One region of the Rossellomorea sp. NS-SX7 genome, then DNA from elsewhere that is predicted to be linked to it. Evidence: riboswitches for the same ligand, from Rfam matches in the RefSeq annotation. Region 1 holds a riboswitch; each other region holds the start of a gene.
What was found. Region 1 has a riboswitch for S-adenosylmethionine ahead of ACUXV2_RS07830 (methionine biosynthesis PLP-dependent protein). Riboswitches for the same ligand answer to the same signal wherever they lie in the genome.
Positions count from the first base shown of each region.

Region 2: linked by a shared signal. The riboswitch ahead of metK (methionine adenosyltransferase) and the one ahead of ACUXV2_RS07830 (methionine biosynthesis PLP-dependent protein) in region 1 are both predicted to bind S-adenosylmethionine.
Region 3: linked by a shared signal. The riboswitch ahead of ACUXV2_RS09010 (Fur-regulated basic protein FbpA) and the one ahead of ACUXV2_RS07830 (methionine biosynthesis PLP-dependent protein) in region 1 are both predicted to bind S-adenosylmethionine.

Region 1 covers NZ_CM128249.1:1,609,395-1,611,665, forward strand. The annotation lists gene ACUXV2_RS07825 (tryptophan--tRNA ligase) at 1-708, shown strand, start outside; SAM riboswitch class I at 836-938, shown strand; gene ACUXV2_RS07830 (methionine biosynthesis PLP-dependent protein) at 1,030-2,151, shown strand; gene metC (cystathionine beta-lyase) at 2,144-2,271, shown strand, end outside.
Region 2 covers NZ_CM128249.1:3,013,876-3,016,146, reverse strand. The annotation lists gene pckA (phosphoenolpyruvate carboxykinase (ATP)) at 1-116, opposite strand, end outside; SAM riboswitch class I at 576-721, shown strand; gene metK (methionine adenosyltransferase) at 959-2,158, shown strand.
Region 3 covers NZ_CM128249.1:1,831,620-1,833,890, reverse strand. The annotation lists gene ACUXV2_RS09015 (protoporphyrinogen oxidase) at 1-799, opposite strand, end outside; SAM riboswitch class I at 1,143-1,253, shown strand; gene ACUXV2_RS09010 (Fur-regulated basic protein FbpA) at 1,365-1,586, shown strand; gene ACUXV2_RS09005 (four-helix bundle copper-binding protein) at 1,621-1,947, opposite strand; gene spoIIP (stage II sporulation protein P) at 2,246-2,271, opposite strand, start outside.

The DNA of each region.
Region 1 (2,271 bases):
GCCTGTTTTACACCAAAAGGACTGATGAATCGCGCACATGCATATAAGTCCATTGTCGAGGAAAATGCTCACACAGGGAGAGAATCAGATACTGGTGTGAATATGGGGGTATTTACGTATCCGATATTAATGTCTGCGGATATCCTGCTTTTCCAAACTGACCTTGTTCCAGTCGGGAAGGATCAAATACAGCATGTTGAAATCGCAAGGGATATCGCTGAGAATTTCAATCATACCTATGGTGATACATTCACTCTGCCCCAACATGTGATCGAGAAAGAAACCGCTGTTCTCCCGGGTCTGGACGGTCGAAAAATGAGTAAAAGCTATAACAATACCATTCCATTATTCGAGGAACCGAAAAAACTGCAAAAACTGATCAATAAGATCAAGACGGATTCCACGCCGCCTGAGGCACCGAAAAATCCGGATGATTCCATCATTTTCACATTATATAAAGAGTTTGCTGCAGAAGATCAAATAAATGAAATGAGGTCGCGTTTCACATCTGGAATCTCATGGGGCCAAGCGAAGAAAGAACTGTTTGACGTGATGAATGCACGCTTGGAAGAGCCGCGGCAAAAGTATAATGAATTAATGGAAACACCTGAAAAACTTAATGAAATTCTACAAGCAGGTGCGGAAAAAGCAAGACAGAAAGCCAGGCCGTTTTTGGAAGAAGTAAAAATAAAAATCGGCTTGCAATAACCTTCAGATGAATTGATGTATTTTTTAAAGTATTCATAATTTTCATTGACATTTAATAAAGTATGTTGTAAGTTATGAAGAAGTTATTTTAGCAAAGTGAATGTTGATTTCCATAAAACCAAATAGATTCTTATCCAGAGAGGTAGAGGGACTGGCCCTGTGACACCTCAGCAACCAGCTATGGCATGGTGCTAATTCCAGCAAGTTGAATTCAACTTGGACGATAAGAGGGAGAATGAACGACTGAAACCTTCTTATATTGATAAGAAGGTTTTTTGTTTTTATATCCCTTTTCGTTAAATAAGAAAAGGAGTGAAAAATATGAAAAAACACATCGATACCATTCTCGTTCAATCAGGAAATCGTACGGACGCAGGGACAGGAGCTGTAAGTCCCTCCATTCACTTGTCAACGGCATATGAGCACAAGGGGATCGGTCAATCATCAGGATTTGATTATTCCCGGACTGGAAATCCCACCAGGTCCATTCTGGAAGATACACTCGCCCTTTTGGAGGAAGGCAATAGAGCTTTTGCCTTCAGCTCGGGAATGGCAGCCATTCAGGCTGTGCTGAGCCTATTCTCATCTGGAGATGAATTAATTGTCTCCCAGGACTTATATGGGGGAAGCTATCGTTTATTCCTACAGTATCAAAGTCAATATGGTATCAGGTTTCATTTCGTGGATACTCATGAAGAAAGCCGTGTTGTCGAGAAGATAAACGAAAAGACCAGAGCGATATTCATCGAGACTCCAACCAATCCATTAATGAATGAAACCAATATTTCCACCGTTTCCTCCATCGCAAAAGAAAACGGGTTATTGCTGATTGTGGATAACACATTTTACACGCCAATCCTGCAAAAGCCAATTACAGAAGGTGCCGATATCGTCGTTCACAGTGCTACAAAATATTTAGGCGGTCACAATGACGTGCTTGCGGGTGCGGTCATCGTCAGAAATGAAGAATTGGGAGAGAAGCTATTTACCATTCAGAATTCAATCGGTGCCGTACTTTCACCATTTGACTGTTGGCTGTTACTCCGCGGCATGAAAACCCTTAGCTTGCGAATGGCCAGGCATGAAAAAAATGCGATTGAAATTGCAGAGTATTTGACTCATCACGATTGCGTGACTGATGTCCTATATACCGGCAGAGGCGGAATGCTGTCTTTTCGGATCTCAAAGGAAGAATGGGTAGGGCCTTTCCTTGAGAAATTAGAGGTGATTACGTTCGCTGAAAGTCTTGGCGGGGTTGAAAGCTTCATTACGTATCCTGCAACCCAGACCCATGCTGATATTCCTGAAGGTGAAAGGGTTACACTCGGTATATGTAACCGACTCTTGAGGTTTTCAGTCGGGATTGAGAATGTGGAGGATATCATTTCAGATTTGGAGAACGTGTTCAATCAATTAAGAGGAGAGGTGCTTATACATGAGTGAAAAAACGTACTCAGTGCAAACTTCCCTGCTTCATTCTCACGGATACGATGCCCATACTGGAGCGGTTTCTACACCACTGTACCACGCAACCACTTTTCATCAGAATGATTTTGACCGATT
Region 2 (2,271 bases), 1.4 Mb from region 1:
ACGCCTTCATTTCTATGAAGAACTCTTTCCACTAATTGTGAAACAGACAGTTGATTTTTGATATTTTGACCGCTAAGTAACTCTGTTAATTCACTAGACATGCTCACTGAATTCATTAGAACCCTTCCTTTATATAAATTTAACTACCACTTTGTTGTATCTTTTCAAAAATAGTATAACACAATTAATTTATTAGTCTATACTATTTAGCACTTTTTTATAATGTGACTTAAACTTGTAACAAATTCCTTGAAAAATGCAACTTATTTTTCCCTATCTAAGCAGTTTATGCTTGTCCATGAGAAATTCCTCATTCATATACCCACGTTTTCATGTTTCTTCTTATAAAAAGGTGTTCGCGTATAAACGCAGACCGTTTCGTTCCTCTGCAGGGACTTGACTCCAGTGGAAAACAGTGTGGGGCGCTGAGACTTGTCCAACTATAAAAGAAACTTCTTACTACAATAATGTATAGGATTATCCGGAAAATATTGATAAGGGCTGTTAAACTTTACATACTAAAAAATATTTGACACCCTTTAGTGTTAACGTTATTATTGTACCTTGAACGGATACTCTTATCCTGAGCTGGTGGAGGGAGCAGACCCTATGAAACCCAGCAACCTGCTAAATAGATAGTTGGTCCTTCTTGATTCAGGAAGGATCCCATGAAGCGAAGGTGCTAAACTGAGGCAAGGTGGACAACCTTGAACGATAAGAGAGAAAAGGCGCGGCTATGATGTGAAACCTTTCCTCTTTGTGCTTCTACCGAGGAAGGGTTTTTTCTATTTTATAGTGGAGCATTAATGATTAAATCTCATGTTTTTATATAAGGACGTCTTTCTCTTCCTTATAAAAAAACCATGTTTACTTCATACTACTTAGGGAAATGAGTACCGTATCTGTTTATAGGTTTTGTCGATTTAATATCGGCAAATATGCTTGAGGAGGAACCTTAATGTCAACAAAACGTCGTCTGTTTACATCTGAGTCCGTAACGGAAGGACATCCAGATAAGATTTGTGACCAAATCTCTGATTCAATTCTTGATGCCATTTTAACGAATGACCCGAATGCCCGCGTGGCTTGTGAAACGTCTGTTACTACAGGTTTAGTGCTTGTTGCAGGTGAAATCACCACAAATACTTATGTAGATATCCCTAAGATCGTTCGTGAAACGATCCGCGGAATCGGATACACTCGTGCGAAATATGGTTTCGATGCTGAAACTTGTGCAGTCCTGACATCAATCGATGAGCAATCTGCTGATATTGCCCAAGGTGTAGACCAGGCGCTTGAAGCACGTGAAGGACAAATGTCTGATAAAGAAATCGAAGCAATCGGTGCAGGGGACCAGGGTCTAATGTTCGGATTTGCCTGCAACGAAACGAAAGAGCTTATGCCTCTTCCGATTTCTCTTGCTCATAAACTATCCCGTCAGCTGACTGAAGTCCGTAAAGAAGAAATTCTTCCTTACCTTCGCCCGGACGGTAAAACTCAGGTTACGGTCGAGTATGACGAGAACGATAAGCCTGTGCGCATTGATACAATCGTCATTTCAACTCAGCACCATCCTGAGATTTCACTAGAGCAAATCCAGCGTAATCTGAAAGAGTATGTCATCGATCCGGTTGTTCCGAAAGAACTGATCGACGAAAACACAAAATACTTCATCAACCCGACTGGCCGTTTCGTAATCGGTGGACCTCAAGGGGATGCAGGTCTTACAGGCCGTAAAATCATCGTTGACACATACGGCGGATATGCACGTCACGGCGGCGGCGCATTCTCCGGTAAGGATGCGACGAAGGTTGACCGCTCTGCAGCATATGCAGCCCGCTATGTGGCTAAAAACATCGTTGCTGCCGGACTTGCTGAAAAATGTGAAGTTCAATTGGCATATGCAATCGGTGTAGCACAACCTGTATCCATCTCAGTTGATACATTCGGAACTGGCAAAGTTTCTGAGGATGTATTGGTTGACGTGGTACGCAATAACTTTGATCTACGCCCTGCCGGAATCATCAAGATGCTGGACCTTCGCCGTCCGATCTACAAGCAGACTGCTGCTTACGGACACTTCGGCCGCAACGATCTTGATCTTCCTTGGGAGCGTACCAACAAAGCTGAAGTATTGAAAGCCGAAGCTCTTAAGTAATAACAGATATGAGAAAACCAACACTCCTTTTAGGGGTGTTGGCTTTTTTGATTTGGGATGTTTTTGTTGGACGTATTATGATTTATTGCGGGCTGCGGTCGAGGGGGGATAGG
Region 3 (2,271 bases), 220 kb from region 1:
AACTCTTATCATCTGCAAAAGTCAGCTCGTAGCGGTCGTTTTGCTTCTTTAATCCTGTAAGTTCAGCACCTTTTACAATGTCAGCATCTTTTATGACCTGTTCCATTCGCTCGATCAGTGTAGATAATCCACCTCGGAAAGAGATGAATTTTCCTTTGGAGGAACTTTTGAATTTCTCTTTATTTTCAGCAAGACCTTTGATAATACTTCCATATCGGTTCTTGTAATCCAAAAGGTATGGAAGTGTGGTCGACATCGTCAGGTCATGAAGATTGCCTGAGTAAACACCAGATAATACAGGAGCGATTTGGTTCTTGACTAGCTCACGGCCGAAGAACGCTTCCAGAAATTCACCAACCGAACTGTCTTTTGTAAACATCTTGTTGGGAGTTTCCAAATCCTTTAATGCTTCACGTTTTCCCTCTTCTGAAACCAGCGTACTTTCCATTAACGATTCAATACTCATTGGGATGCCGAAAATGGTATCCTCAGGAATTTTATGCAGCTCCCCGTTTGTGTAGATATAAGATGTTCCAGTTTCGTTATAAACAAGCTCATCTTCAAGCTTCAATTCCTCTATAAAAGGGAGCACACCTTCATTACGGGCAACAATCGAATCAGCACCCGTTTCCATAATGAATGGTTGTTCCTTCACGGATTTTATCTTTCCGCCCAGCTCCTGATCACGCTCAACCAGGGTCAATTCGATATCAATTTTCTGTTCTCTTTTTAATTTATCGAGATGGTACATTGTGGTCAGTCCTGTAACGCCCCCGCCCACTACAACAACCTTTTTCATCGTACTTCACTCCAAATGCAGGTTTATACCATTAGCCTATCATTTTTTCTTGTGAAATCATAAACAAATAGGGAAATTATTGTGTCCTTTTATTGAAAGTTGTGTGTACGTGCTTCAGGAAGATTTAGCTATAGGCTATTGATTCAAACTGCACCTTAAAAAACTGCGGTGTAAGCGATTGGGTTTATATGAATTATAAAAAGGAGCCTTGCTTTTCACTTTTGAGATACCTCGATTGCAACATCTCATCCACCTATGGAATCAGCTTCCATCAACTAATCCCTACTTGACAACTAAGAATACTATGTATTAAAGTATACTTAATACAAACGAATCATTATATAGCTTATCAAGAGAGGCATAGGGACTGGCCCGATGAAACCTCAGCAACAGATTCTACGGTAGTGGGACACTGTGCTAATTCCATCAAGCGGAAAGCTTGAGAAGATAAGGTGAAGTATAAATCGGTTAAAACCTTCTTCTTATCTTTGGAAGAAGGTTTTTTGTCATATAGGGATCAATACCTTCTCTCCTGCCGGATAAATAAAAAAAGGAGTGCAACACAATGGGACAAATCTTAGATCAGACTTTAGAAGCACGACGGGAGGAACTTATTAACAAACTGATCACCTACAACATTTTTAAGAAGAACGACAAGCAATTGTTTGAATTGACCCTTCATGAACTCGAAGATGAATATCAAGAAGTAAAATCACATTGCCATCCACACAGCAGCACTTCCTCCATCCATTGGAGAAATGTAAAGGCCCGTCCCTCGACGCGTTAAAGCGATGCAGGATGGACCTTCACATGATATACTCTTATGCGATGTTTCTGCAGGCATCTGCGCACGTAAAGCAGGCATCTGCGCATTTTTGACAGTGATCGTGGTCATGCTTTTTGCACTCGTTTCCGCAAGCTTCACAGATGGCTGCACATACCGAAGCAAGTTCTGTTGCAAACGGCGTCCCTCTTACCAGAGCCTGTTCTAAAAATCCGCACATGTCTGAGCATTCGCGGTCTAAACGGATACATTCCGCCATCATTTTGATATCGTCTTCCCCAAGGCATGCATCGTAACAATGATTACAAGCCTCCATACACTCATGTAATGTTTTAACTAAAGATTGATACTTTTCGTGTGACATTCCTTTCTTCCTCCTTGTACTAGTTTTTTTCATTCTTTATCCAGGTTTTATATTTTTTAAAGCAGTATTGGCATTTGTTTTATGATCATACATTGGAATAATTACCCGGATGGTCTATAGTTTCCCACCTTTTTTGCAGAAATTATGCATATCAGGGAAATGATCAGATTTTACTTAAATTTACGTAAGTTGTTAACATTACTTCCAGTAATTTGTTAATGCAGACTTGAAAATCATTCAAGCACGCTAAACAACCGACTAATAAAAAAAGCTGCCTAATAACAGCAGCTTTTGATGCTTATCCATTTACCTCTACAACATCTT